3 regions of the Paucilactobacillus salsurae genome follow, and region 3 is predicted to be linked to each of the others. Evidence: predicted binding sites of a transcription regulator. Region 3 holds the regulator's gene; each other region holds the start of a gene.
The links. Region 3 encodes HrcA, which represses chaperone genes, less so after heat shock. Its sites were predicted from a motif close to TTAGCACTCNNNNNNNNNGAGTGCTAA; they were not measured.

Region 1 (10,597 bases), on a different contig from region 3:
TCGACCTTAAATGGTCGACTTTTTTTCTTGAACTTTATCTGGTTTAATTACTAACGCAAACATGCCTGCAAACATGCCAAAATAATACGTCAGCACCCGCCAGAGAATCATCGCTAGAACAAGTTTACTATTGGTCCCAATAAAGCTGGAAAATAACACGGAAAAACTATACTCAGCACCACCTGTTCCACCTGGAATTGGGAACAGTGAGATAATCATCACAATTAACACATGCAAACTCGTGACCATGATTAAATTAATATGACTAACACCAAGTGCTAGCATAATGAAATACGGAATTAAGTAGTAAAACAAAAGTTGCACAAAAGTCACCACAAAAACGCGGACTAATTTGAATCCTTCTGATTTCAATTTGACACTTTCAGCATAGAAAGTGTCAATTTTTTCATCGATGTTAACTTTCATTTCTGCAAACTTTTCAGCAGATCGGAACCATTTAACAGGCGTAATTAATAAATTAACCAACTGTTTGGTGAACCCATGCCAATACATCACCATGAGGAGACCAACAATCACTGCTAAATGAATCAAGAAACCAAACACCACAAATAACGACAGTGCTTGTAATTTCTCAGCAATAAAATGAAAACCAATGATCAAACTAATAATGAAGTTCACCACAATCATTGCTTGAAACACCACAAACTTCATTAACAATACTGAACTGGCCTGCCCCGCATCCACACCTGTTTGCATCATCGCAATCAGTTGTGCTGGTTGCCCGCCAGTTGAAAATGGTGTTAATCCATTGAATAATTGTTCGATCAAAGGCACCCGTAGTGCGTCTTTAAACGTAAATCCTTGATAGCGGTCAGCCATAAATATTTTAACGACGACCGCTTCTAAGACTAGGTACAAAATAATGCACAACACTGCCACTAAAAACCATTGCCACTTGAGGTTCGCTAAATCATGAACGACCTGTGACAATTGAACATTGCGCAGAGAAAAGGCAAAAATCCCTAGCCCGACTATTAACATTAAAACTAAAACAATTTGATTGCGTCGCGACATATTTAGTCCTCGTGTGCTTGTTGTAAGTAAAATTCATGCCAAATTTGTGCTAGATGAGCTTCAGAATAATGATCACTAGCAATTAGCGATTTATCATGTAAAAATTTCAATCCAGCTGGATTATCGAGCAAAGCAGTTAACTTGGTTTGCATTTCGTCAACGTCGCTCGCAGCTTCGTAATATCCATCAATTATTGAACGGTATAAATCCAAGTCACGGAGTAGAACTGGTGTACCACAGCTAAAGGCTTCAAGTACAGACATTGGAAATAGTTCATTGTAAGACGGTAATAAAAACAAATCAGCCATATTATAGTAGTTGATTAGCTCCTCACGTGAGACAATACCGGGAAAACTTAAGTTAGCTGGCGGATTATCCACGACTCGTTTTAATTCAGCGTAACCGTCTGTGATTTTACCAAATGAAAAACCACCTGCCCAAATAAACTGAATATCAGGATTCTGTCGCGCTAATTTAATGAAATCAGGCACCCCTTTGCGGTCTTGAATCTGTCCAGTACCTAAAATAATTTTTTTCTGTGCATCATAATGGTACTGCTCCTTTAAAGCAGTAATTTGATCGGCAGACAATTCATGAAACTCTTGTCGATTAACAAAATTAGGAATATACGTGATCTTACCACGGTCAATCCCCTTATCTTCTAATTTACTAATAAAAGAAGGATTAACCACCACGATATGATCCATGCGTTTGTAAAATGCCATCACATACCAATAAAAAATTGCCCGAAATGGTTGGGGAATTTTAATGCTCCCCTCCAGTGTTTCAGGCAAAAAATGCACATATCCAATTTTCTTGCCGCGTCCAGGTAGAAAAGTTGATAGAAAATAAGGGAAGTTGATTGTATGGTAGTGACTGATATGACTATGTCGATAGCGATTGATACTGATATCAAATTCTTCGCTAAAATGCTCTTTTAGCAATCTAATCAATTCAATATAGGCACTACCCACGCCTTGGCCTTGCACCTTATCGGCAGATGAAAACATCGATATTTTTAACATTAACTATCCTCTTGGTCCGCGAAATAAATTAACCGGTTCACGGTTTGATTCTGCTAGTTCAATTTGACTGTCATGATAGAAACGCGTCACTTTTTTAGCAAACGTTTCAGCTGAAATATCATCCAGTTTACGTGACCGTTTCTTAGCATCTTCTTCATTATCAGAACGATTATCCAAGTACGCAATACTGTACTTCACCAAATCGGCCTTCTTTTGAAAGCTGTGACCAATAGCTGGATCGTCAATCAGTTCATCAGTATAAGGGCTTTTCATCACCACGATTGGCAAGTCAGAAGCCAATGCTTCAATATAAGTTAACCCCTGTGATTCTGAATCAGAAGCTGCCACAAAAACATCAGCCATTTGGTAATAGTGGTAAACTTGGTCATTTTCCACTTCACCGGCAAATGTCACGTGATCACCAAGCTGCATATCGCTAACTTGTTGTTCGAGTGTTTCTTTAGCTGGCCCATCACCCACAATTAACAATTGGGCATCTGGTCGTTGTTTCAAAATGTCAGGTAATGCTTCAATTAACTCATGAATGTTTTTCTCATATGCAATTCGACTTAACGACAATAAAACCGGCGTTTCGTCTGAATAACCCAATTTTTGACGTAATTCATGACTCGTCCGTGGGCTATCTTGATGTTGATAACGAGCAACGTTAATCCCCGTTGGAATGACACGGATAGGTGCTTTAACACCATAACCTTCCAACGTACTTAATACACGTTGACTTGGTGCAATAATCCCGGTCATGTGGTTTAGGTACAATGAGGCAAACTGTTGCACATTCTTAGGTTTTAAAATATGGCCATTAGCAATGTAATGTAAATAATCTTGATACATTGTGTGATACGTATGAATGCATGGAATTCGCATTGCTTTAGCAATCACTTTACCCATCCAACCAAGGGAAAACTCAGTTTGGTTATGGATAATATCAAGGTCCAACTCTTTAGCAATTCGGTAAGCTTTAAAGAGTCCTCGAACAGCAATTCTACGATCAGTAAAGGACACAAACGGTACACTACTGAAGCGAAAAATGCCTGGTTCGAAATGATTTTTATCAACCTTCGGATCCGTGGTGGTAAAAATATAAACATTGTGGCCTTGGGCCTCTAGTTCATCACGCAACGTCTTGATAGAAGTTGCAACACCACTCACTTGTGGAAAGTATGTATCTGTAAATAATCCGATATTCACAAGGATTCTCCTCCGGTTTCATTCACCCGACACAGTATCAATTAATGTACGGGGTACTGAGCACGTCGATAATTACTACCATTGTACACAAGGGCATTTTATTAATCAATCAACGCAATTCGACAACGACACCCATTGTACCGTATTTACAAGGAGATTCCAACTATTCATTAAGATTTGCTAAACAATGGTAATCCCTTACGAATCATGTGTTTTCGGCACTTTTAGTTGACCCAACAAAATTAAATTTTCTCCGAAGTTTTCGTTAACGGTCTAAACAAATATAATCTAACTATTTGACCAACAAAAAAGCGCCCCGGCAAAGGGCGCTAAATAAATCTAATTTAGTTTAAATTATCTTCAACGTTTTTCACTAAATCAATGACTTCTTGATTAGTTTCAGCGTCAAGTGCTTGATCAACTAGACTACCAAGTTTAGTAGTATCAAGTTTCTTCATTAATGAACGTGTTTGAAGCATTGATGTAGCACTCATTGAGAACTCGTCTAAGCCCATACCCATTAACAATGGCACGGCAACTTGATCGCCAGCCATTTCACCACACATACCAGCCCACTTACCTTCAGCATGAGCAGTGTCAATGACACGCTTAACCAAACGTAATAATGATGGGTTATATGGTTGATAGAGGTAAGAAACATGTTCGTTACCACGATCAGCAGCAAATGAGTATTGAATTAAGTCGTTAGTTCCGATACTGAAGAAGTCAGCATATTTAGCTAATTTATCAGCAATCAAAACAGCTGCTGGAATTTCCATCATCATCCCAACTTCGATGTTGTCAGCGACTGGTTTGCCATCGGCAACCATCTTAGCTTTTTCTTCATCAAAAATGGCACGTGCTTGTTTAAATTCATCAACTGTCGCAATCATTGGGAACATGATCGCTAACTTACCATAGTTAGAAGCACGTAGTAATGCACGTAATTGTGTTCGGAAGATATCTTGTTTATCCAAACTAATCCGGATGGCACGATAACCCAAGAATGGGTTCATTTCTTCTGGTAATGGCATGTATGGTAGATGCTTGTCACCACCGATATCCATTGTCCGCACAACAACTTGCTTGCCGTTCATGCCTTCAACAACTTTTTTGTAGGCTTCGAATTGTTCGTCTTCAGTTGGTAGTTCTGCTGAATCCATATATAGAAATTCGGAACGGAACAAGCCAATTGCTTCCCCACCATTGTCAAGAACACCTTGTAAATCATCAGGTGTGTCGACGTTAGCGGCAATATCGAAATGCTTTCCATCAGCCGTAACTGTTTTGGCATTTTTCAATGTGGCCCATTCAGCTTGGTCAGCAGCAAATTTTTCAGCTTGTGCTTTATAATCTGCCACTTCGGCATCAGTTGGGTTCACAATTGCTTTACCGTGAATACCATCGACGATCACTAAATCACCATCGTGAATTTCAGTAGTAGCGTCACCACTACCAACCACGGCAGGAATTTCAAGGGTGCGACTCATGATGGCTGAATGTGAAGTACGGCCACCAATATCGGTAATAAATCCTTTAACAAACTTACGGTCTAATTGTGCGGTGTCACTAGGTGTTAAGTCATGAGATACAACGATTGATTCTGAATCAATCAATGATGGACTTGGTAATGAAACGCCAAGTAAATGACTCATGATACGCTTAGTAACGTCGCGAATATCTCCCGCACGTTCTTGCATATATTCATTGTCAGTCATTGCTTCAAACATTGCGATGTATTGGTCAGTCACTTCTTTAACTGCTTGTTCAGCGTTAACCTTTTCATCTTTAATCTTTGTTTCAATGGCGCTAATCAATTCTGGGTCAGCCAAGATCGTGATATGTGCTTCGAAAACTTCAGCTTCTTCGGCGCCCAATGATTGGACAGCCTTTTGCTTAATAACTTCCAACTCTTTTGTTGAAGCATTAAAAGAATCATGAAGTCTTTGGACTTCATGATCAGAGTCAGAAATTGTTTTCTTTTCAAAAGACAAATCAGGATCGACTAACAAATAAGCCTTAGCAATGGCGATACCATTACTTGCAGCAATTCCCTCTAGCCGGTTTGACATATTAATCTGACAGTCCTTCCTTTGTCATTGTTTCTTCAATAGCAGCGATGGCTTCTTTTTCGTCTGAACCATCAGCAGTGATTGTAACGTCAGCATGTTGTCCCACACCTAATGACATTACACCCATAATAGACTTCAAGTTCACACTCTTATCTTGATATTGTAAGGTAATATCTGAGCTAAATTTTGAAGCTGTTTGTACTAAGATAGTTGCTGGACGTGCATGAATTCCAGTTTCTGCAATAACATTAAAATCGCGTTTTTCCATTAGTGATCAATCTCCTTCAAGGATTTAATTTTTGAAGCTTCTTGGCAAGCCAAAAAAGCTTTCTTACCTGTTAATAATAGCAATTGTAAGCGGTAAATACAAGCACTAACCGGAATGTTGGCTCCGGTTTGTTTTCAAATCCAACTAAGCTTGTTTTTTTAGTAAGGTGTACTCGATTTCACCGCCACGGTTTGCTTTACCAACAAGTTGTTGGCGATATTCGTAAGCATGAAAGATCGGCTGAAAGGTTTGAAACTCATCTTTAGTGATCGTAAAACTTTCAATGTTGTGTTGGCGTAAATCTTCCATTAACTGATGATAATCTTTATCCATTAAAATCCTCCCATCCATCATTCATGTCTTCTATTATATCTGTTAATCGTTAAAGAACAAATTTTTAGCATTCTAAACGTGTGAGTGCTAGAATTATTGTGTTGATACGACTTGGAATGCACGACAAAGTCGATCATATCAACGATAAACTCGTGTTTCAGAAAATAGACAAATCACTTGCAATCTTGATTATCCAATGTATAATGAGTTCAAAGGTCAATAAAGGTCAAACAATATCAAACGACCACAAAGGCTTTTCATCTCAATTGGCAAATTAGAGATGTCGATAGTGTGATAAAGGAGGTTTACAGATGTTATGTCAAAATTGCCATCAGAATCCGGCAACCATTCACTTACAAGCTGAAGTGAACGGACAGCGAGTACAAGTTGGCCTCTGTCAGAGTTGCTATCAAAAAATGAAAGAAGCACAAAATACTCTCTTTAATGGAGGTAATGGAATGGCACAAAACCCATCATTTGGTTTTGGTAACTTAGATGATTTGTTTAAAGCCATGCAAGGCCAAAACGCTGGTCAAGCTGGTCAACAAGCATTTAATGACCAAACACAAGCACAACAAGGAAATGGCGGTAACCGTGGCAAAGGTAACAGTTTGTTAGCCCAATTTGGCGTTAACTTAACTGAACTTGCTAAACAAGGAAAAATCGATCCCGTCATCGGCCGTGATAAAGAAATCGATCGGGTGATCGAAATTTTAAACCGCCGGACCAAAAACAATCCCGTGTTAATTGGTGAAGCTGGAGTTGGTAAAACAGCCGTAGTTGAAGGATTAGCACAAGCAATTGTTGCCGGTCAAGTTCCGCAAAAATTAAATAATAAAGAAGTTATTCGTTTAGATGTTGTTTCGCTTGTTCAAGGAACAGGAATTCGTGGGCAGTTCGAACAACGCATGCAGCAATTAATGGAAGAAGTTTCTAAAAATGATAATATCATCTTATTTATTGATGAAATTCATGAAATCATGGGCGCAGGAAATGCCGAAGGTGGCATGGACGCTGGTAACGTTTTGAAACCAGCACTAGCTCGTGGCGACTTCCAATTAGTTGGGGCTACAACGTTAAATGAATACCGCAAGATTGAAAAAGATTCTGCGTTAGCACGTCGTTTCCAACCTGTTCAAGTTGATGAACCCAGTGTTGAAGAAACCATTCAAATTCTGAATGGGATTAAGTCACGCTACCAGGATTACCATAATGTGAAGTACACCGATGACGCGATTACCGCGGCTGCTAAGTTATCAGCGCGTTATATTCAAGATCGCTTCTTACCTGATAAGGCCATTGACCTGTTAGATGAAGCTGGTTCGAAGAAGAACTTAACCTTGAAGACTGCTGACCCAGCCACAATTGAAAATGAGATTCACACCGCTGAAGCTCATAAGCAACAAGCACTTGATAATGAAGACTACGAAAAAGCAGCCTTCTACCGTGATCAAGTAACCAAGTTGACCAAAGCCAAAGACGATGCTGAAGCAAATCATAGTGAAGACGCCGCTACGGTGACGGTTGAAGATATGCAACACATCGTGGAAGAAAAAACTAACATCCCTGTTGGGGACTTACAAAAACAAGAAGAAACCCAATTAAAAGATCTTGATCAAAACTTGGAAAACCATGTCATTGGTCAAAATGAGGCGGTCGACAAAGTGGCGCGTGCCATTCGTCGTAACCGCATTGGTTTAAACAAATCTGGTCGCCCAATTGGTTCGTTCCTGTTTGTTGGTCCTACTGGGGTTGGTAAAACTGAATTGGCTAAACAATTGGCTAAAGAATTATTTGGTTCCGAGGATTCAATGATTCGTTTCGACATGAGTGAGTATATGGAGAAACATTCAACCTCGAAGTTAATCGGTTCACCTCCTGGCTACGTCGGCTATGAAGAAGCTGGTCAATTAACCGAACAAGTTCGTCGTCATCCATATAGTCTCGTGTTATTGGATGAAGTTGAAAAAGCCCATCCAGATGTTATGCACATGTTCTTACAGATTTTGGATGATGGTCGCCTGACTGATTCTCAAGGTCGCACGGTTAGTTTCAAGGACACGATTATTATCATGACGTCTAACGCCGGTTCTGGTGACTCTGAAGCTAGTGTTGGCTTCGGCGCTGCTGCTGAAGGTAAGACGCACTCAATCGTTGATAAATTGGGTGAATACTTCAAGCCTGAATTCTTAAACCGTTTTGATGCGATTGTCGAATTCAACGCCTTAACTAAGGATAACTTGATGCACATCGTTGATTTGATGATTGCCGACGTTAACCGCATGTTGGCTGATCGTGGACTTTATGTTCACGTTACCGCCCCTGTTGAAGAAAAGCTGGTTGATTTAGGCTTTGATCCAACCATGGGTGCGCGGCCATTACGGCGTGTGATTCAAGAACAAATTGAAGACCGCATCGCTGACTTTGTCTTAGACAATCCAGGTGTTAAGAATTTAAATGCTAAGATTGTCGATGGCAACATTACTTTGGAAGCTGCTAGTGATAAAGATGTTGCAGCGGCTGTTAAGAAGATTCAGAGTGATGATGGTTCTGAAGATAGTAAATAAATTGTAACTAAATAAACCACTAACTGAAATTATAGTTAGTGGTTTTTCTTATTTCTTGACTACTCTTCGTAATGGCATTGCAATCAATGGCACAATCACAGCGGCTAACGCCATTTCCGCCAAACCATTCGTAATAAAGATCGCATTGAGTGCTTTTAGTAAATTATCAACATTAACACCATAAATATGGGCGACAGCAGGTGTTCGATAAAATAGGTAAATACCCCCTAACACCAAAACAGTATTTGTTAACGCACCGATTAAAGCAGAAATCACCATTGGCACTACCGGCTTTTTCATAACTTTCATGAGTGCTAAAAACGTCCACCCTGCGAATAAACCAATAAAAATACGTGGCACAACTGATACTAATGGGTTGACAAACACAAGTGGCGCTAATGGACTGCTTGGAAACGTAAAAGCACGTATCCAAGTAATGACACCCCAAACACCACCAATAATCGCCCCATCAACCGGCCCTAACACAACGGCGGTGATGATCACTGTAATATGCAACGTGGTTAAACTTAATGGTCCAATCGGAATGTTTCCTAAGACAGGAATAAAATCCTGTAACACAATAATGGCAATTAAAATTGATAAAATACTCAAGCGATAAGTTGCTCTTCGATTTGTCACTTCAGAATCCTCCGAAATTTGTTTGCTTACATTATACAAGTTTTGGCCGAAATTAGGAACTATCAAGATTTCATTAATATCATTAAAATAAGATATGACGTGTTATATAAAAAGCTGTATACTACAAGTAGTAATTTTTCTATGAGGTGATTTAAATGGCTAACAACTATGACAGTGGTGTACCGGTGTGGGTTTACCACATTGATATCGATACAAAAGAGAATTTAGCTTTACCACAATTATTAAAGGGCTTAATTGGCCAACATTACAGCGTATCAAAAGGCGATTTTCAAGACTATAGTTTCGTGAAAGCTGATGCTGAAACAAGTGGTACGTTTAATGAACAACCCCATACTGTGCGAATGTATTATCGTAAGAAAAAATGGGCAGAAGTCGAAGATGTTTCCATGTATTTGAAATTGTTTGCCCCTACCCCTGTTTTTGATTCCGTTGATGGCTTTCAACGTGGCACTACCTACCCTGGTGGCATGGTGCTGAGAACCTTTAAACGTGTGGCGACAACCGGCGGCAAGTTCTGGTATGAAATTGGCCCAGATCAGTGGATTTTATATCATCAAATGGAAATTGTTGATAATCCGTTTGATCAACCACAACCAGATGCTGATGAAGGCGAAACTGAAGCCATTGAAAAAATGGATTTAGTGGCTGCTAAAATTGACTATATTCCGAATGCCATGATTCAAGTTTATGATCGTCCGTATGGCAAAATTGTTAATGAATTGGAGCATAATACGGAAGTTCAATTATCAGGCAAACTCACTGATGATAACGGTGTTACCTGGTATGAAGTTGAAGATAAAGGATTCGTGAACGGCACCTACGTTAAAATTAAATAATAAAAAAAGACGAAAAATTTCGTCTTTTTTTATTGTCTTTGAAGCAATTCACCTATGTTATAGTTAAAATGAATATTCAAAAATGGAGACCAATATGAAACTTTCAAAGTTACAAGCCAATTTGATTCTATTAACCACTGCCATTTTGTGGGGTGCCAGTTACTTGTTTATTAAACAAGCTGTTAATGCAGGTATGCCTGCTGGGCTGATTAATGCGTTACGCGGTTTAATTTATGCTGGCCTCGTTTATTTGTTCTTTCATCAAACCATTAATAAAATGACGTGGACCGACTTTCGAATTGGATTTATGGCTGGTTTTATTAATTTTATCGGTTATCAGCTTCAAACAATCGCATTAAAATATACCACACCTGGTAAGAATGCCTTTCTCACCGCTACCTACGTGGTAATGGTTCCTTTTGTCGTTTGGGTTATGTTTCATAAACGGCCTGAAATTAAAAGTTATTTGGCAATCACCTTATGTGTCATTGGCATGATGTGGTTAACCGATATCTTTAAGAGCGGCTTGAATTTTCAATTTGGTGATATTTTGACTTTAATCGGGGCTTTTGTCTTTGCCTTGCAAATTGTA
Region 2 (10,597 bases), on a different contig from region 3:
GGTGTGGTAGGAACATTTTTGTTTAAGCTATTATTTGGATAATATTTATTTCATGACACCACAATAAGGAAAATTCAATATTAAAAAATTTATTTAAAAAATGTCACGGTTAGCCGTGACATTTTTTATAGTCTATTTTAATTACTTTCTGCAAACTTTGTTTTAATGTAATCGGCAGAAATTTGTAATTTTTTGAGTTCTTCGTCTGTTAAATCCAATTTTAATTGTTCAACAATGCCATCCCGCCCAACAATTGCAGGATATGATAGGTAGGTGCCGTACTCTTCACGGTAATTAGAAACGGGTAATTCTGTTAACGCATTATTTAAAATCGTGTTGGCTAGCAAGACAGCAGCTGTGGCAACCCCATAGTTCGTATACTTTTTGCCATGGAAAACCCGATGGCCACCGGCCTTAGATTCACCATCAATCGCATCAAGATCCAATCCACGATCAGCAGCAATTTGTGTGATTGGTTTACCTAAAACGCGAACCGTTGACCACGCTGTAAATTGTGAATTACCATGTTCACCTAAATTATACCCAACCACAGAACGTGAATCGATGTTTAATTGTGAGGCCACAGCACGTTTCATGCGGGCTGAATCAAGCAATGTTCCCGTGCCAAGCACATGTTTTTTTGGTAAACCTGTAATATCTTGGTAAATTGAAGTAATCACATCAACTGGATTAGTAATCGCCACAATCAAACCATTAAAGCCGGTATCTTTGATTTTATGAGCAACGTCTTTAACTGCAGCACTCGTGAATGGTAATTCTGCAAAACGATCATCATTAGCATTGTCTTGTAGTTTGATGTTGCCAAGTGCTGAAATAATCACATCAGTATCAGCCAATTGTTGGTAATCATTCACAAAAATATTAGTGTGAAATGGTAGATTAGGCATGGCATCTTCAAAATCAAGGGCATCCGCTTGAACTTTAGTTTCATCAATATCAATCAACACTAAATCATCCGCAAAGCCATTAGCAACAATGTAGTGCGCAACTGTTGAGCCAACGTGACCCATTCCAATAACTGCAATTTTTCTTGGCATTTTCCATCAACCTTTCATTTTGACTATTCTATAAAAAATGGACATTGAAGCAATTATACAAAAAAACTTGAAGTAAATATATACTTCAAGTCATTTTAATTACTTAGCTGGCTTTTGTTTTGCCCACTTACGTAAATCTTCAATTTTCTTTTCTTTCAATGCTCGCTTGTACTTTGGAGCAACTGGCCGACGACCTTGAACGCCATTTGGATGAGCCTTACGCATGTCATTGCCTCCTTATTTTCTTCTCTTAATAAATCAACATTCCCATTATAAAGGTTCACCACTGGAAACGCAAATACATTTTTTATAATTGAACTATACCAATATCTTCTCTGTGCCCTTTTTAAAGATTTTCAAAGGGATTTGACAAGTATACCTATATATAATATCATGGTGTTTGTAGTAAACAATAACCTAAGTAATTACACTTACTCGGAGATGGTATTATGTTACTAGATAAAAGCACGCACACTACTGCCAGTAATATCGAGGATCCTAACAACAATCCATCGGTAGATCAAGAACGCGTTGCTCTTGATGACGACTGTGCCAAAAAAGAATTAAGTTGGTTAAGTGAAGCACTCGAAAAATAACTTCATCGCCAAAGCTATGACAATTATTGTCGTAGCCTTTTTTGTATTCCTTTCACCAGCTGCTAAAATCCAGTATAATAAACACGTGCAATAAAGCAGATAAATCATTTGACCTTTATTGACCAACGCGTTAAACTACATTTACACGATTAGCAATCAATACTGCTAAGTGCTAAATAAGGAGGCAACACTATGAACTTAGTTCCTACTGTCATTGAGCAATCATCACGTGGCGAACGTGCCTATGATATTTACTCACGACTATTAAAAGACCGTATTATCATGTTGTCCGGTCCAATTGAAGACGATATGGCCAACTCCATTATCGCCCAATTATTGTTCTTGGACGCTCAAGATTCAACTAAAGATATCTACTTATACATTAATTCACCTGGTGGTGTGGTTACTTCTGGAATGGCCATCTACGATACCATGAACTTCATCAAATCTGATGTTCAGACCATCGTTACTGGAATGGCTGCTTCAATGGCCAGTGTGTTAGTTTCATCTGGTGCAAAGGGCAAACGTTTTGGTTTGCCTCATTCACAAGTCTTAATTCACCAGCCATCTGGTGGTGCTCAAGGACAACAAACTGAAATCGAAATTGCCGCAACTGAAATTTTGAAAACTCGTAAAATGATTAATCAAATTTTAGCTGACAATTCCGGTCAACCACTTGAACGAATTAATAATGATACCGAACGTGATCACTACTTAACAGCTGATGAAGCTGTTGAATATGGGTTATTAGATGGCATCATGCAAAACAGTTCAGATATGAAAAAATAATTAATACGACTTAAAAACACCCTGATTGAGTCAATCAGGGCGCTTTTTTTGTCACAAAATTACCAACTAAATTCTTCATAATAAACTTTATCTGCTGGAACATTTGCGCGCAACAATGCTTGTTTAAAGTTTCGACCCAAGCTATTTGGACCCGATAATAGATAAACCGCATTCGTATCTAAATAGTGCAAGATTTGATCAGTATTAAATCTTCCTTCTTGGATATGAACGGTTAAATTACGACGTTGTGCTGCTAAAGCTTTCAGTTGTTCCTCATAAATCAGATCGGCCGTCCGATGGGTTGAATAGTACAGATCAATTTGCCGATCATCACAGGCCTGAACAATCGACAAAAGTGGCACGATGCCGCTACCGCCACCAATTAGAACTAAAGCATCTTTTTGGTTTTGTTGAATGACATCATCAAATTTGCCATAACTGCCATCAATTTGAACTTGCGACCCAATTGTTAACTCCTGTGTCTGCTTGGTAAAATCACCATCACCACGAATGGCTAAGACAATTTGACCATCGTGTTGCACATCATTAACCACCGAAAATGGATGCAGTTCTTTCAAATGATCTTTTTGGGGAAAGTTGATAAAAATATAATCGCCTGGCTTAATGGTTAAGCGCTGTGGATGAGACATTTGAATTGTGTATTCAAAAAAATTGGGTGCAATTTCTTTTTTTTCAATTAATTTACCAGTAGGCAGCAAGTACGCATTTTTAATTTTGGTGTAGCTATAAGCCAGTAACACGAACAGGCTATACGCATCAAAAAGCCAAATGAACGCACTAATACTTGTGATATAAGAAATCAGTTGTACGTGGATAAATACTAGTATCACGGCCACGATATTGAGGCGATGTAACCAAACTGACAACTCATGTTTGAAAATTTTTTCTAAGCCATGCTTTAACATCCCAAAAATTTTAACACGATTGCTCAACCACCCTGCCATAAATACCAGAGAATAGATCATTAGTCCTATAAATAGATCAAACGACCAATCCCCTGTTAATTTAATCAGTCCGGCTGAACTCGTTCCACTTTTATGCAAGTAAGCTAGGACTATGCCAAAAATACTGAGCATGCCATGAATAAAATAAATACTTGGTAACCCAATCAAACGGTCTAACCATTTTGGTCGTGTACTTAAATATATTGAAACTAAAAACCATACATAGGCGATTGAACCAGTTTGAATTGCCAGTGCCTCACTGCTATAGATAGCTGGTAACCCCATTGCTAAGGCTTGAATTAATGGCAGTGGTACAACAAATAAAATGACTGCCCACACCAGATATTGAATAAATGGAATTCGTTTTAGCATTGTCGCCACCTCCTTAGATACGTGAAATAACTTGCTGATCGTCTACTAACAACCCCGCGGTTGGATGATGTTGTGCAAATTGTGTGAACTTTGTTTTTCCCATAACAATTGCCGTTGTCGCCAGTAGGTCTGCTTCGATTAACTCGTTTGCAACAATCGTTGCCTGAATGAGCGGTGCCGTTTTATCTCGGTGAATGATATGTTCTCCGCGTTTACTGAATCCAGAAGTAGCAATTGCACCATTTTTTAGTTCATAACGATAAATTAGCTGGGATAAATCAGTGGGATTTTCAATCCCAATTTGCCAAGTAAAGGATGATTGGTCACTTGTGCTCAATTGGATATCACCCGCGCCGTTTAATAACACGGCGACAACCTTGCCATCATCAATCAGTGGTTGCATAAACCGTTCAAAAGCCCGTTGGATGGCCCACCCTTTCACAATTCCTGTCGGATCATACTGTTTTTTAAAGAACGGCGTAAATGCACCATCAGTGATCGATTGGGCTTTAATGGCTATGCCAAAAACCTCACGAAATTGATCGGTAATCTCATTATTTTTCAAATCACCACTTTGATACTGTGACACTAACGAATCTGATTTAAATGGTGAAAAAGCTGCGTCAATCTGATCTAAAAATTGATGAACTTGATGAATAACTTTTTGTAAATCTGCATTTAAGCTATCATTAAATTCTGGGTTTGCAAACTGTAACGTAAATGGCATCGTCATTGATTGAAATTGATATGCTTTTGTTTGAACGTTATCCATTGGCTAGTCCTCCGCTTGTGTTAGGGCGTCTTGCAATGAACCAGTAAATCCTTTGTAGGTTTCACTAGCACCAGAGACACTATCAATTTTAGCGCTTTGTGCTTTAATAGCCTCTGCTTTATAAACCGGCAATGCTTGACTATTAATTTCTTTATCGTGACCGTTATCGTTGGGATATTCCAATACATTAACCGCTGTTATTTTGCCATTTTTAATGGTTGTTTGAACTTGCACATCACCCCACTTGGTCGTTGTTGCTTTACCTGTATAAGTACCATCTTTGTAAGTCGTTGACGACGTTGTAGTTGATGAAGTACTTGAGCTTGACTGACTTTGTGATTCGCTACTACTCGTTTGACCAGTATCTGAACGGGTCATTGTTAACTTATTTTTGAAAAATAAAAAATATCCATCAATAACAATCGCAATTGCAATCACCACGACTATTAAACGCTGCCACCATTTTTTCATAGTCCCACTTCCCATTCGCATTTAATATTAATTCTGAATTGTATAAATTTTACTCAATTCAAAAGCAATTTATGATTGTGTAAGTATATCCGCTATCTCAGGATAAAGAGATGTCTTGTCCATGAAAATTTTATGACTTTTTGCTTAAAGATTACTTTATAATCAAACCAAATAAAAAAGAATGTGATTTCTCACATTCTCCTTAATTCTTATGCACTCTGTTCTCGCAATTGATCAGCATAAGCATTTATCTTTCGTAACCGATGATTGACACCAGATTTAGAAATGGGACCGCTCGCGACGAGCTCTCCCAGTTCTTTCAAACTAACTTCCTGGTGTGCTAACCTTGCTTCAGCAATTTCACGCAGTTTATCAGGCAAATTACCGAGACCAACGGTTTGATCAATAAATTTAATATTTTCAATTTGCTTGCTAGACGCATTAGCAATTTTGTCCATATTGGCATTTTCGCAATTCACTAACCGATTAACAGAATTACGCATGTCGCGCACAATTCGCACATCCTCAAACTTTAACATGGCACTCGTGGCACCAATCAAAGATAAGAAATCAGCAATTTTTTCGGCTTCTTTTAAATAGACAATAAACCCAGAACGACGGTTCGTGACGCGTGCATTCAAATCAAATTGATTCATCATCTGCGCGATCACTGCATTGTGCTCTTCGTATAATGAATAAATTTCTAAATGATAACGAGATGTTTCCGGATTATTAACAGAACCCCCGGCTAAAAAAGCCCCGCGCAAATAAGAACGAATCATGCCGTCATCTTGTAATAACTCTAATGGTACCTGTTCTTTAAGTTGAAGGTTTTCTAAAATACCCAAATCTGCCAAAATAGTTTGAGCATCATGGCGTAAGCGGACGACATAGAGATTGTTTTTCTTTAATTTCATTTTCTTGCGCACAATCAGTTCACTTTCGGCGTGATAGAAATCCTTTAACAATTGGTAAATGCGTCTGGCAATTGCCGGATTTTCTGTTTGCACGTTTAAGACAAGTTGATGATTGGCAATACTTAGGGCACCATTCATCCTGATGAGTGCCATTAATTCAGCCTTGGCATTTTTTAAATGGACCTCTAGTCCCGTTAACTCTTTTTTAACTTCACTCGCATAAGACAAACTGATCACTCCATTCAAATCAAAAATGCGCTTGATGTAATCGATTTAATAATTCATTGACTACCTTTTCACCATCATGAAAGGCCCCATTGTCACGCAACTGTAAAAAGTTTGCTGAAATAACACGGACATTTTGATCACGTAGACCTTGAAAATCGTGTTTTACCGGTTGAGATAATTCATTCCATCTTTGAAAATCCATATAATCACTCGGCACTTGTTCCGTGTTAACCAGAATCGTATCCACGAATTGGTGGTGTAAATGACGATTTAAAACAGCAATGTGTTGGGCATCACTGAATTCATCAGTTTCACCCTTTTGAGTCATAATATTACAGATATAAATGACTTCCGCATTGGTCTGACAAACCGCCTGACCCACGTTTTCGATCATGAGATTCGGCAAAATACTGGTAAATAAACTTCCCGGTCCTAACACAATTTGATCAGCATTTAAAATTGCATCGATCACTTCAGGCACCGCTTGTGCTTGATGGTTATCGTGATAATTGGCCGGATCAACCCATACACGTTTAACAGGTTTATGTTGCGCCGTAATTTCTGATTCGCCTTTTATTTTAGTACCATCTTGAAACTCGGCACTTAACACCAATGGTTCATTTGCGGCAGGATAGACGTGGCCGTGAATCTGCATCATTTGTGATAATTCTTGAACTGCTTCGAACACCCCAGATTTCATTTCTGTTAGTGCCGCAATAATTAAATTCCCAATGGCATGACCTGCAAAAAACTGATCAGATGAATCAAAACGATATTGAAAAATATCTAGCGCTGTTTTAGGCATATCAGACAATGCAACGAGTACGTTACGAATATCTCCAGGAGGCACGACGTTAATATAATTGCGTAAAACACCTGAGGACCCACCATCGTCTGCCACCGTAACAATCGCAGTAATATCCACATCCTTATCCCGCAACCCATGCAAAATAACAGGAAGACCAGTTCCACCACCGATCACAACAATGCGTGGTCGACGTTTGTTAGTAGGTTTCATGATCGATTCGTGGACTCCTTTCTTTTTTCAATGTCGCGATGACTCACATTGACCTTATATTGTTGTCCCAGTTCTTGCGCTAATCTTTCAGCAATGGCGACTGAACGATGTTGTCCACCAGTGCAGCCAATGGCAATCGTCAGACTACTTTTACCTTCTTTTTGGTAACCAGGCAAAATATCGACTAACAACGAATAGAAATGTTGATAAAAATCTTCTGTCGCATCTTGCCGCATGACATAATCGCTAACGGCCTTGTCTTTACCGGTTAGTGGTCGTAGTTTCTTAATGTAGTACGGATTTGGCAAGAAACGCACATCCATAACAATATCTGCATCTAATGGCAACCCATATTTAAAGCCAAACGACAGTACTTCAACATAAAACATGGTGTGGTGATCACTGTTGAAATTATCAATGATGCGTTGTCTGAGTTGTCGTGGCGTCAATTTAGAGGTATCAATGACCACTTCTGCCTGATTTTTTAATTCTAATAATAATTGACGTTCTGTCTCAATGCCCATTAAAACACGACCTTGCGGTGCTAATGGATGAGATCGTCTCGTTTCTTTATAACGAGAAACCAGTTCTTCGTCGGTGGCATCTAAAAATAGTAACTGCGTTGTCACATCTTGGCGATTGCGCAATTCTTCAAACGCGGGTTGAATTTGATCATAAAAATCCTTTGACCTTAGATCTACAACTAGTGCCACTTTAGTAATTGAGACAGATTCTTTCACAATATCTAAAAATCGTGAGAGTAAATTAGGCAACATATTATCAACCACAAAGTAGCCCAAATCTTCGAAACTTTGCATTGCAACAGTTTTCCCCGCGCCACTCATACCTGTAATAATAACGACTTCCAAATGTTTACTCATAATTGACCCCCACCTTGAGATTTAGATCAGTTCATCAATTGTAACATACCGGGTGTGTCATTTCTATTTTAATCCTAATTTCGTCGTGCAAACGCGATGACTAAGGCATTGATACCAAAAATGACTAGATAAATAGCTAGCAACAAATTCAACGATAATGCAGAGACGAATGGGTTGATCAACAGTAAAAAGGCAATAATCAAACATAAAATATCAAGAAAAACTGAAAAGAGGAAATAGCCTGTGCCAAAAAACTTCAAATGACTGCTAACCAACAAGCGTTCCAGTGAATCAACCAAAAACCAGGCCGCAAATAAAAAGCCAAGAGTCGTAATGCCACTAGGGATATCAACTAGAAAGAAGATGGCGACAATAATATCAAAAATACCCATGACTAACGCAAAAGTACCACGAATCCCAGTATCACGTTTGAGTTTCGAATAACCTGCTAGAGTTGCAATCCCGCTAATTAACGCTAAAACACCAAATAAAATCACTAAGCCAGTCAGGCCAACATTTGGTAACCGAATAATTAAATAAGCTGCAATCAGACACAGAATACCCATAATAAATTCATTCCAGTCAAAGCCCCAGCGATGATCTTTAAAATCCATTCAAAAAACCTCCTTTAGTCAACGACTATCTAACTTGATAGTAATTAATTTAAGGAGGAAGTTCAATTATTAACGCTGTTCAATTAATTGTTGTGCTCGTTTTAGGTTTTGGTTGATTTGTGTAAAACCAGTGCCACCTAGTGATTGACGCCGTTGAACAGCCACTTTACTTTCTAGGTCGTGATAGACGTCGTCTTCAATTAGTGGTGATATTTTCTTATATTCAGCTAATGGAATTTCTTGTAGCGTTGTATGCGTCTCTATCCCTTGTAATACTAACTTACCAACGATTTCGTGTGCTTGCCTAAATGGAATCCCTTTACTAGCCAAATAATCAGCTAGTTCAGTGGCATTGGAAAAATCATTGTCGGTCGCGTGGGCCATTTTATCTTTATTAACATGCGATGTGGCTAACATTTTCGTAAAAATATGCAGACTTGGCAAAATGGTTTTGACTGTGTCAAAAACGCCTTCTTTATCTTCTTGCATATCTTTATTGTAGGCTAATGGCAATGACTTCATCACAGTTAGCAAGCCCATTAAGTCGCCAATCACCCGGCCACTTTTACCACGAATAAGTTCAGCCATGTCCGGATTCTTTTTTTGCGGCATAATTGATGATCCTGTTGAAAATTGATCCGATAGCTCTAAATAATTAAATTCATAGGTACACCATAGAATGATTTCTTCACAAAAACGTGTCAAATGCATCATTAAAATAGCCGCATTGCTCAGGAATTCAAGTGCAAAATCACGATCAGAAACAGCATCCAAGCTATTATGATACACATCACTAAACCCTAGCTCTTTTGCACTAAATTCCCGGTCAATTGGAAATGTGGTACCGGCCAATGCCGCTGCTCCTAATGGTGAGATGTCTGCATGTTTAGTGTTAAATTCAAAACGTTCAACATCCCGTTGAAACATGTCAAAATAGGCTAATAAATAATGGGCATATGAAACTGGTTGAGCATGTTGCATGTGCGTGTAGCCCGGCATGATTGTTTCAACATTGTCCTTAGCTAAATTGACAATCACTTGTTGTAATTGCTTTAATTCATCAATAACATTTGGAATTTGATTTTTGACGTACAGGTGAAAGTCGGTGGCTACCTGGTCGTTACGACTACGTGCTGTGTGTAACTTACCTGCCACAGGTCCAATTTGGTCTGTCAGAATTTTTTCTAGATTGAGATGAATATCTTCATTTTCAACCGAAAATTTCAGTTTACCTTCGTGTAATTGCTTAACTAGACTTTCTAATCCAGCAATAATTTGATCTGCATCTTCAGCAGGTAAAATATTTGTTTCCTTGAGCATTTTAACGTGTGCAAGTGACCCAGTAAGATCTTCTTGCGCCAACTGTTGATCAAATGCAATAGAAGCTCCAAACTCGTCAACCCAATGTTCACTTGCTTGTGTGAAACGACCACCCCATAGTTTTTCTGTACTCATCTATTTTTGCCCGTCCTTTGCTTTTTGTGCCTTGTCTTGAACCTGTGAATAAACTTGAGTTGGTAGACCCCACAGTTTGATGAAACCAACTGCAGCTTGCTGATCAAATTCATCTGCTGACGTATATGTTGCCAAGCTCTTATCGTAAAGAGAATTAATTGACTTACGACCTTGGGTCATAATGTTACCTTTGAATAATTTGAGACGAACCGTCCCGTTGACCACTTTTTGTGTTTCCTTAATAAAAGCAGTCATGGCAGTCATTAATGGTGAAAACCATAATGCATTATAAATAGTGTCTGCTAATTTTTGTTCAATTAAGGGTTTGAAATGAGCTAATTCACGTTCAAATGTCAGATCTTCTAAATCTTTATGAGCGTGCATTAATACTGCCGCTGCTGGCGCTTCGTAAACTTCACGTGATTTAATGCCGACCAACCGGTTTTCAATATGATCAATAC
Region 3 (10,597 bases):
GACGCTTTTGTTCGTCACCTAAAGTCTCATAGGCTTCATTGACGTCTTTAAACTTCTCTTCTGCGCCTGGCTCCTTATTAATATCTGGATGATATTTTTTGGATAATTTCCGATAGGCATGTTTAATGTCGTCTTGGGATGCATCTTTTGACACACCTAAAATATCATATAAATCTTTTTCTGCCATTGTGGTCCCCCAAAAACAAATTTTTAAAATTCTGGTTAATCAAGAATATTTTAAACTAAGTAAAAGCCAAAGTACAATATAATAATCGTCCTTTGGCTTTTACAATCTAATCAACGTTTTAAAAGTGTGACGTGATTATTTCTTATCTTTTGGATCGACTTCTTCAAAATCACCATCGACCGTATTGTCGTCATCAGATTTACCGTCTTTATTATCAGCCCCGTCTGCACCATTACTACCTTGTGCTTCTTGTGCTTGTTGATATAACTTAACTGATAGATCTTGCACAATCTTATTTAAGTCATCTTTTTTGGCTTTCATATCTTCAACGTTATTATCATCTTTAGCCTTCTTCAATGCATCACGCGCATCTTCAGCCTTCTTGATTTCTGCGTCGTCAACTTTGCCTTTAACATCTTTCAATGTCTTATCAACTTGGAATAATAATTGGTCAACTTCATTGTTTAAGTCAACTTCGTCACGTTTCTTCTTATCAGCCTCTTCGTTTTCTTGGGCTTCTTTCATCATGCGATCGATTTCATCGTCAGAAAGACCAGAATTACTCTTAATGGTAATTTTTTGTTCTTTGTTAGTACCCATGTCTTTAGCCGAAACGTTAACAATTCCGTTCTTATCAATATCAAATGTCACTTGAATTTGAGGAACACCACGAGGAGCAGCAGGAATATCAGTTAATTGGAAGTTACCTAACGTCTTGTTGTCAGCTGCCATTGGTCGTTCACCTTGTAACACGTGAATATCCACGGCTGGTTGATTGTCCGCAGCAGTTGAGAATACTTGACTCTTTGAAGTTGGAATGGTTGTATTCCGATCAATTAACTTCGTGAAGACACCACCCATGGTTTCAATACCTAATGACAATGGCGTAACATCAAGTAAAACAACGTCCTTAACATCACCAGTTAAGACACCACCTTGAACAGCGGCACCAAGGGCAACGGCTTCATCAGGATTAATGGAATGGTTAGGTTCCTTACCTGTTAAGTCTTTGACCATTTCTTGTACAGCTGGAATTCGTGTTGAACCACCATTTAAGATAACTTCATCAATATCACCAAATGAAAGATCAGCATCCTTTAAAGCGCTCAAAACAGGTTGTTTTGTCCGTTCAACAAGATCCACTGTTAATTGGTTGAATTGTGCGCGAGTGAGTTTCTTTTCCAAATGTAATGGTCCAGAAGCACCTGCAGAGATAAATGGCAAGCTAATTGTGGCTTCATTAACACCAGAAACATCTTTCTTAGCTTTTTCAGCGGCATCTTTTAACCGTTGAAGGGCCATCTTGTCTTGAGACAAATCAACGCCATTATCCTTCTTGAATTCATCAACTAGCCAATCAATGATTTTTTGGTCAAAATCATCTCCACCTAAATGCGTATCACCATTAGTAGATAATACTTGGAAGACCCCATCGCCTAATTCAAGGATAGAAACATCAAAAGTACCACCACCAAGGTCATAAACAAGTACTTTTTCGTCTTTTTCTTGTTTATCAAGGCCATAAGCTAAAGAAGAAGCCGTTGGTTCGTTGATGATTCGCTTAACATCTAAACCGGCAATTTTACCAGCATCTTTAGTTGCTTGACGTTGCGCATCGTTAAAGTAAGCAGGAACAGTAATAACAGCTTGTGTTACTTCATCACCCAAATAATCTTCAGCATATTTTTTCAAATATTGGAGAATCATTGCTGAGATTTCTTGTGGTGTATATTTCTTGCCTTCGACTTCAACAGTATAGTTGGGTTCACCCATATGACTCTTGATCGAAACAATTGTATTTGGATTAGTAATTGCTTGACGTTTTGCTACTTCCCCGACTTGTGTTTCGCCATCTTTAAATGACACTACTGATGGTGTTGTTCGAGCCCCTTCAGGGTTTGTAATGATCTTTGGTTCATTACCTTCCATTACAGCGACTGCCGAGTTAGTTGTTCCTAAGTCAATACCGATAATTTTATTAGTTGCCATGTAAAATTTCCCTCTTTTTATTTAATCTAATTTATTGTGCTACAACGACCATTGCTGGTCTTAAAACGCGGTCTTTTAATTGATAACCGGCCTGAAAAACCTGAACAACTGTGTCAGGTTGTTGATCACCTTGCACGGCCACTGTCTGAACAGCTTGGTGCAATGTCGGATCAAATTTTTGATCAAGCGCAGCAATTTCACTAACGCCATTGCTTGTCAAAGCTTCTTCCAAATGATCATGGACCATTTGAATTCCTTTTTTCAATTGTTGACCATTTTCATCTGAAACTTCAATTTCTAACGCCCGTTTTAAATTATCCATGACCGGCAAAATTGCTTTAGCAAGTGATTGTCCATCATATTTTAATAACTGTGCTTGTTCTTTTTTAAAACGGTTATTCATATTCTGAATTTCTGCTTCTGCACGCAAATACTTGTCGTTTGCTTCATCAAGTTGTTGCGTCAACTCATCAACTTTTGCTTTGAGTTGTTCAGATTCATCAGGTGCAGCCTTTGGTTGATCTGATTTTGATGCATCATTTTTTTTGACATCTTTTGTTGCATCAACTGTTTTATCTGAGCCTTCATCAACGGGTTGCGTTTGTTCTTTTTTCTTATCTTGCTGTGCCATGCACTAATTCCTCCTCATTGATCATAGTATCGTCGATAGTAATCAAGCAACTGTCGCGCTAATTCTTGACGAAACGCGCTAACAATTCCAATTGTTCGTGAATATGGCATTCTCGTTGGACCTAATACTGCAATAATGCCCTTGCCATACTGATCAACATCATACGTTGCCGTGATCAAGCTGAAATCTTCTAACAACTTGTTGGATATTTCATTACCAATTTTAACGTTAATTCCGTCGTTTTGTGAGTCAGTTTTGGGATCGATGAAATTTGATAAGTCTTCATTTTTATCAAACATCGAATACAAGGCACGCAACACATTCGGATCATTGTTATGCGAAAAGCCGAGTAAATTCATGCGGCCGCCCACAAAGAATCGTTCGCTAGCAGCATGCGATAAGATGCTATCAAAGATATCCAAAACACCGTCTGAACTGTGCATGTACTGCATCACTTTAATTGGAATATCCTGTTGTAATCTGGCAAACACTTCATCTAAAGGTAATCCAGATAGTTGGTCATTAATCAGTCGAATAACTGATTCCAATTCGTCGGTATTCATATCTCGTGGAATACCAAAAGTTTGACTTTCTACTTCACCACTATCCGTCACTAGAATGGCCATTACTTGGTGATTGCCCAACGGTACCAATCTAAAGCCACTTAAATGAACATTTTTTTGTTCTGGTCGTAAAGTAAATGTCGTATAACTCGTTAAGTTAGATAAAATATCCGCCGATTGAGAAACAATTTCATCAATTTTATGAAAGTTGGTCCCAAATGAGTTTCGAATTATCGAAACATCATTATCATCAAGAACTGCTTGATCTAATAAATGATCAACGTAGTAGCGATAGCCCTTTGTCGATGGCACACGCCCAGAAGACGTATGCTCTTTTGTAATCAAGCCTTGATCTTCGAGTTCTGCCATCTCATTTCTAATCGTGGCTGAACTAACTTTCACTGGCAATAAGCTCGTTAATATTTTTGAACCAACCGGTTGACCGGTAGCCGTATATTGACGTACAATCGCTTGGAGAATTGTTTCTTGACGTTGTGTTAACACCCTTATCACTTCCCTTTTTAGCACTCGACACCATCAAGTGCTAAACACAATTTATAATATACCAACCTCGTCAAAGAAAGTCAAGAAAAGTCTACCTTGGAGGAGGAATTCCAATTAAGTCATCACAACGTTTCATCACACCTAAAAATGCATTTGAAGCCATGCAGTTAATTGAGTCACTTTTTAACCAATATCGGCATGCACCATTAACAAAAGAAGTGCTGAATTATCATCAACAATTAATTCAACGGCTGCAATCCGATATTTATCAAACAGTCCTTGCTGAACAGAAACCAGAACTTGAGCGCCAACTACAACAAATGATTGTTGCCATGCAAACTTGGACCAAAATGCGCTTAACAAATCAACCTTTTCAATTTAAAATGAAAAATTTTAAACTAGTCACCGAAAATCATCCGCAATTTAAAGCGCGTCATCTTAAAGGCCACACACAACAAAACCACCATGCCAGTCGGCATTAGTGGTTTTCTTTTTTTGCTAATAATTTTTTGATGTTAATTTCATCTTGTTCAAGCTGATCGATTAAAGCTTTGGCACCATCGTATTTAATTTCATCACGCATCCATGCTAACCATTTAACTTTGACATTTTCACCATAAATTTGATCATTGTAATCAAATAAATAAATTTCAACGGTTTTTGGCCGTTTATCGCCAAAAGTAATGTTATAGCCAATCGAGGCCATCCCATCATACCAGGTTTCACCTACTTGCATTTGGACAGCATAAACACCAACTTTTGGTAACCACTCATCTTGTTTACCAGCGATATTGGCTGTCGGATAACCTAGTTCACGGCCACGTGCTTCACCATGGATGACTAATCCAGTCGTCTGGTAATCATACCCCAATAACTCGTTAATTTCTTGAATTGTCCCGTCTTTAAACAGGTTTCTAATACGCGAAGAACTAACTTTGTGACCATCTTCTTCCAGTTCCTTGATGGTGACAGTTTCAAAACGGCCCTTACTATAACTATCAAGTTTATTCATTGTCGCGATATCTTTAGGTCCATACGTATGATCCCAACCCGCGACTGCAACCTTGGTATGAAAACCAACTAAATAACGATCCACGAATTGTTGCGGCGTTTGCATGGCAAACTTGGAAGTGAAACTCACTGCATACACAATATCGACACCAAGTGCTTCAAATAACTCCAATTTACGTGGAAATGGTGATAAGTATTTGATAGGTGTTTCCATCGCTTGATAAACCAGACCAGGATGGTGATCGTAAGTGAGCACCGCTAGTTTCATTTTTCTGTCAGTTGCTATTTTTTTGGCATTTTTAATGACTTTTTGATGGGCTAGATGAACACCATCAAAAAAACCCATTGCAAGAACAACCGGTGTATCCACAACTTGATCTTTGGTCAACGGATGTCGTATTTTGATTACTTGCATCTTTGAATTCTCCTAGTTATTTATGATGATTAATGATTTGAAAACATTTTGAGTGGCTTGTAACAGTCCTGCTCCTCGTTTTTTTGATACAACGCTTTTGTCTCCTGATCAAAAACTAGGGCGACAACGTCAGCAGTGCTGTTGACCTCACTAGTTTTTAACCATACTCCGTTTTGAACTCCGGCCCATTGGTCTGTTGACAACGTGATGTGGTCAAATTTTTTCAACGCGTAATCAAGTGGCAGTAAAAATGCTTCAATTCTTTGATCTGCGACTGCCGTTTCAATTTGATCCATCGAATAAGTTTGTTCGATTGAAAAACCACCACTTTTTTGACGTGTTAGGTTGCTCATCACTCCTGGATAGCCGAGTTTATTTGCCAAATCAACCACTAACGTTCTGATATAGGTTCCTTTACCGCATGTCACAATAAAGTCAACAGTTTGCGTACCTGACTTACCATCGTAATTCGTTTCTAGAAGCTTAAATTCATGAACTTCAATTGTCCTTTTTGGCCGTTCAACTTGTTCATGGGCTCTGGCATACTCATAAAGTTTTCGGCCGTTTACTTTAACTGCTGAATACATGGGTGGAATTTGAATAACTGAACCTGTTAGCGTCTGCATGGCAGCTGTTATTTCATCAGCCGAAATAGCCTGTTTTAATTTTGTCTCTGCGATAATTTCGCCATCTAAATCTTCTGTAGTTGTCGCTTGGCCGATCAGTAATTGACCTTTGTATTGTTTACCCGAATCCATTAAATAATCAACCACTTTGGTCGCTTTGCCAATGCAAATTGGCAATACACCGTCCACATTGGGATCTAAGGTGCCTGAATGACCAATTTTTTTTGTATGTAAAATTTTTCTGAGCTGATTGACACAGTCATGACTAGTCAATCCGCGTTCTTTATATAGTGGAATAATTCCGTCCATGCAAGCCCCTCCAAACCAGAAATAATTATAGCATACCAAACGTTTGACACAATTAATAACCAAAATAAAAACACAATTCCAATTGGAATTGTGTTTTTATTTAAAGTTCTCGTTCATCCTGATGTAATTTATTTAAAAGTTCATCAATATGACTACCGTAAGCCACAGATTGATCTTTTTCAAATTTCAATTCAGGAATTTTAAAAATATTTAGTCGTGCACCAAGCTCACTTCTGATTAATCCAGTTGCCTTGTCTAAGCCTGTTTGGGCTTTTTGTCCATCTGATGCTTTATCTGACAATAAACTGTAATAAATCGTGGCTTGTTGCAAATCGCCGGTTAAATCAACGCCTGTGATCGTAATTCCTTGAACTCGTGGATCACGAACTCGTTTTAATAGAATATCATCCACTTCGCGTTGAATTTCTTGGCTTAAGCGACCTACTCGATACCGTTTATCAGGCATTTATTTCACCTCATTATTATTTAACAGGAACTTCTTTCATGACATAAGCTTCAATGACGTCATTAACTTTCACATCATTAAAGTTTTCAATGGTCAGTCCCAATTCATAACCTTGTTTAACTTCTTTAACATCGTCTTTAAAGCGTTTCAAGCTACCGAGGTTACCTTCATAAATCACGACACCATCACGAATCAAGCGAACACTAGCATCTCTGGTAATCTTACCTGAAGTGACCATTCCACCAACAATGGTACCAATCTTAGAAGCCTTGTATAATTCACGTACTTCTACTTCACCAGTAACCTCTTCTTCGTAGACAGGTTCCAGCATCCCCTTCATTGCAGATTCAACTTCATCAATCGCGTTGTAGATCACACGATGAAGGCGAATATCAACTTCATTTGCATCTGCTTGAGTCTTAGCTTGACCAGTCGGACGAACATTAAAACCAATAATAATTGCATTTGAAGCTTCAGCCAAAGTGACATCACTTTCATTGATTGCCCCAACAGCAGTATGGATGATATCAACCTTAACACCATCAACTTTAATCTTCTTGAGACTTTGTGCTAACGCCTCGACTGATCCTTGAACATCAGCCTTAATAATGATTGGCACTGACTTCATTTCACCCTCTTTAAGAGAGTCAAACAAATTATCTAAGGTAACGTGAGTCGTATTCGCACGTTCTGCAATTAAAGCACGTTTAGCACGTTCTTCACCGGCAGCTCGGGCGGTCTTTTCATCATCAAATGTGATGAAGCGATCCCCTGCTTCAGGCACATCGTTTAATCCAGTAATTTCAACTGGCGTAGATGGTGTTGCTTCTTTAATCCGACGACCTAATTCATTTGTCATTGTTCGCACACGACCATACGTGTTACCCACAACTACAGGGTCCCCAACATGTAAAATTCCTTGTTGAATGAGTAGTGTAGCTACTGAACCTTTTCCTTGATCCAAACGGGCTTCAACAACTGAACCTGCACCGTGTTGATTAGGATTGGCCTTTAATTCCATCACTTCAGCTTGAAGTAACAACATATCTAATAATTCATCCAAGTTTTTACCAAATTTAGCTGAAATTTCAACAAAGATCGTGTCTCCACCCCAATCTTCTGGTATAAGACCATATTCAGTTAATTGTTCAATAACATGATTGGGGTTAGCGCCTGGCTTATCAATTTTGTTAACAGCGACAATAATTGGCGTGCCCGCAGCCTTGGCATGGTTGATTGCTTCGATGGTTTGCGGCATAACACCATCGTCAGCGGCAACCACTAAGACCGTGATATCGGTAATATCAGCACCACGAGCCCGCATTTCAGTAAAGGCCGCATGTCCTGGTGTATCAAGGAAAGTAATTAACTTGTTATTGTACTTAACTTGGTAGGCACCAATGGCTTGAGTAATACCACCAGCTTCACCCTCAGTCACATGGGTGTGGCGTAATTGATCAAGTAAGGTTGTTTTACCATGATCAACGTGACCCATGACTGTAACAACTGGTGGTCTTGGCGTATCATTTTCATTATTTTTTTGTTCTTCTTCAAAGAACTTATCAATATCAGCAACGTCAACTTCAACTTTTTCTTGCGCACTAATGCCATAGTCCGCTGCTAAAATTTCAATTGTGTCTTTATCTAGGGATTGGTTTTGATTAACCATCACACCGAGCATGAATAATTTTTTAACAATTTCTGCTGGTTCACGATGCAAAATTTTCCCTAAATCTTGGGCATTCATCCCTTCTGAATACATCAATGTTTCTGGCAATGGCCGATCTTTTCTGGTTGGCATTGGCTTGGTATTCGTTTGTTGGATACGTTGATTTTTCTTGTTCTTTTTATTTTTCTTGTTAAAACGATTGTTCTTGTTGTAGCGGTTACCTTGTTGATTACGATTATTATTACTATTCAGGCTACCACCAAAGCGTCCACCACCGTTGTGGCGCGCAGTTTGTTGACTGCTGTGTTGGTTGCCACTTGTTTGATGTTGGTTGTTTTGTGTGCGTTGACCATTTTGTGGTCCTTGATTATTTGGACGGTGGTTGTTATTACCTTGTGAACCGTTATTACGGCGATTTTGATTAGTAGTATTGCTTGACCGACGACTTCCTTGGCCTTGTTGTTGCGTATGATTCGTCTGTGGTTTCTTGTTTGTTGTCTTAGCACTTGTGTTTGTACTGTGACTTTGCGAAGTCGTTTTACTTTGATTCGTCGTTTTAGGTGCCACTTTAGGTGTCGTTGCTTTTTTGGCAGGCTGTGGCTTGGCCGCTGGTTTTGTTTGATTCTTTGGTTGCGCACTTGATTTACCAAATGCTTGCCGTAATGTTTTTTCTTGAGTTTCATCAACCGTAGACATATGATTTTTGACACTCATACCATTTTTTGCAGCAACGTCCAATACTTCTTTACTGGTCACCTTTAATTCTTTTGCTAATTCATAAATTCGTTGTTTTCCCATTACTTCACGCCCCTTTACATTTGAAGCAGCTCCTTGATCTTTTTTGCAAAGCCATTATCTAAAATGCCATATACGATATTTGACTGTCCGCTAGCCTGACCTAGTTGTTGCTTTGAAAAAGTCATGTCGACATCAATTTGATAAAACTCACATTTGTCTAAAAACTTTTTCTTCGTTGTTGCTCCAGCATCGTTAGCAACTAATACTAATTTAACTGATTGTTTGCGAATACTGCGTAACACTGTATCTGATCCAGATATTAATAATCTTGCCCGATGACTTAATCCAATTAGTTGTAAAACTTTCTCGTTATTTTTCATTACCAAACAATTCTCTTCTGGCTTGTTGGTGATCCACATAATCAACTAACTCGTCATAAAATTGATCATCAATTTTAACACCGAATACTTGATCAAATGTTCGATTGGTGCGGGCTTTTTTGGCAACTTCAACGTCAATTTGTACGTAAGCACCACGACCCGGCTTTTTGCCAGTTGGATCCAATGAAACTTCATTTTCTTTATTCCGCACTACTCGAACTAGTTGTCGTTTAGGCACCATTTCACCAGTAACAATATCTTTTCTCATCGGAATTTTACGTTGCTTCATTTTACATCAACTCCTAATCTTCTTGATCATCAATTTCTTGAGCTGATTCATCATCTTGTGATGCTTGGTCTTGATCGCTAACTTCTGACTCAGGTTTAATATCAATCTTATAATTAGTCAAGCGAGCTGCAAGTCGCGCATTTTGGCCCTTCTTACCAATAGCAAGTGATAACTGATAATCTGGTACAATCACCGTACAAGCACGTTCGTTTTCTTCATCAAAAATGACGTCTAAAACTTCGGCAGGATTTAAAGCGTTAGCAATATATTGTGCTGGATCATCGACCCATTCCACAATATCCATATTTTCGCCACCCAGTTCATTAACAATCACTTGAACACGTTGACCACGAGGGCCGACACAAGTTCCGACGGCATCAATATTAGCATCATTGGAACGGACTGCAACCTTGGCACGATCCCCCGCTTCTCTTGCAATTGAAACAATTTCAACTGTGCCGTCATAAATTTCAGGAACTTCTTTTTCAAACAAGCGTTTTAATAATTCTGGCGCTGTTCGGCTAACAAAAACTTGTGGCCCCTTACTACTATTTTCGACCTTAGTCACAAATACTTGGATACGATCATGAATGCGGTATGTTTCATTAGGCATTTGGTCTTGTTGACTCATGACTGCTTCAACCTTACCGAGATTAACATAGATAAAACGACTATCTTGTCGTTCAACTTCACCTGTAACAATTTCATTTTCATATTCACTGTATTGGTTGTAGATGACTTCACGTTCTGCTTCTCGAACACGTTGCATGATCACTTGTTTTGCAGTTTGTGCTGCAATGCGACCAAAGTTTTGTGGGGT

Region 1: ACYVQZ_RS08380 (ATP-dependent Clp protease ATP-binding subunit) is a predicted target of HrcA. The motif match lies at 6,007-6,033, and genes of this name have one in related genera.
Region 2: clpP (ATP-dependent Clp endopeptidase proteolytic subunit ClpP) is a predicted target of HrcA. The motif match lies at 1,804-1,830, and genes of this name have one in related genera.

What each region holds. Positions count from the first base shown of each region.
Region 1 covers NZ_BAAHWX010000011.1:33,155-43,751, reverse strand. Annotated here, with positions in the region: gene ACYVQZ_RS08410 (lysylphosphatidylglycerol synthase transmembrane domain-containing protein) at 7-1,035, opposite strand; gene ACYVQZ_RS08405 (glycosyltransferase family 4 protein) at 1,038-2,060, opposite strand; gene ACYVQZ_RS08400 (glycosyltransferase family 4 protein) at 2,064-3,269, opposite strand; gene ptsP (phosphoenolpyruvate--protein phosphotransferase) at 3,614-5,341, opposite strand; gene ACYVQZ_RS08390 (phosphocarrier protein HPr) at 5,343-5,609, opposite strand; gene ACYVQZ_RS08385 (hypothetical protein) at 5,754-5,942, opposite strand; gene ACYVQZ_RS08380 (ATP-dependent Clp protease ATP-binding subunit) at 6,254-8,509, shown strand; gene ACYVQZ_RS08375 (ECF transporter S component) at 8,558-9,148, opposite strand; gene ACYVQZ_RS08370 (MucBP domain-containing protein) at 9,304-10,005, shown strand; gene ACYVQZ_RS08365 (DMT family transporter) at 10,100-10,597, shown strand, end outside.
Region 2 covers NZ_BAAHWX010000006.1:1,714-12,310, forward strand. Annotated here, with positions in the region: gene ACYVQZ_RS06370 (MIP/aquaporin family protein) at 1-42, shown strand, start outside; gene ACYVQZ_RS06375 (L-lactate dehydrogenase) at 138-1,058, opposite strand; gene ACYVQZ_RS06380 (hypothetical protein) at 1,158-1,283, opposite strand; gene ACYVQZ_RS06385 (hypothetical protein) at 1,508-1,654, shown strand; gene clpP (ATP-dependent Clp endopeptidase proteolytic subunit ClpP) at 1,847-2,443, shown strand; gene ACYVQZ_RS06395 (FAD-binding oxidoreductase) at 2,503-3,780, opposite strand; gene ACYVQZ_RS06400 (FAD:protein FMN transferase) at 3,794-4,552, opposite strand; gene ACYVQZ_RS06405 (FMN-binding protein) at 4,556-5,023, opposite strand; gene whiA (DNA-binding protein WhiA) at 5,233-6,168, opposite strand; gene ACYVQZ_RS06415 (gluconeogenesis factor YvcK family protein) at 6,188-7,186, opposite strand; gene rapZ (RNase adapter RapZ) at 7,183-8,067, opposite strand; gene ACYVQZ_RS06425 (HdeD family acid-resistance protein) at 8,142-8,681, opposite strand; gene argH (argininosuccinate lyase) at 8,751-10,136, opposite strand; gene ACYVQZ_RS06435 (argininosuccinate synthase) at 10,137-10,597, opposite strand, start outside.
Region 3 covers NZ_BAAHWX010000001.1:240,529-251,125, forward strand. Annotated here, with positions in the region: gene dnaJ (molecular chaperone DnaJ) at 1-187, opposite strand, end outside; gene dnaK (molecular chaperone DnaK) at 323-2,176, opposite strand; gene grpE (nucleotide exchange factor GrpE) at 2,208-2,807, opposite strand; gene hrcA (heat-inducible transcriptional repressor HrcA) at 2,822-3,874, opposite strand; gene ACYVQZ_RS01255 (hypothetical protein) at 4,036-4,356, shown strand; gene ribF (riboflavin biosynthesis protein RibF) at 4,353-5,300, opposite strand; gene truB (tRNA pseudouridine(55) synthase TruB) at 5,330-6,235, opposite strand; gene rbfA (30S ribosome-binding factor RbfA) at 6,336-6,701, opposite strand; gene infB (translation initiation factor IF-2) at 6,718-9,168, opposite strand; gene ACYVQZ_RS01280 (L7Ae/L30e/S12e/Gadd45 family ribosomal protein) at 9,183-9,488, opposite strand; gene rnpM (RNase P modulator RnpM) at 9,478-9,777, opposite strand; gene nusA (transcription termination factor NusA) at 9,791-10,597, opposite strand, start outside.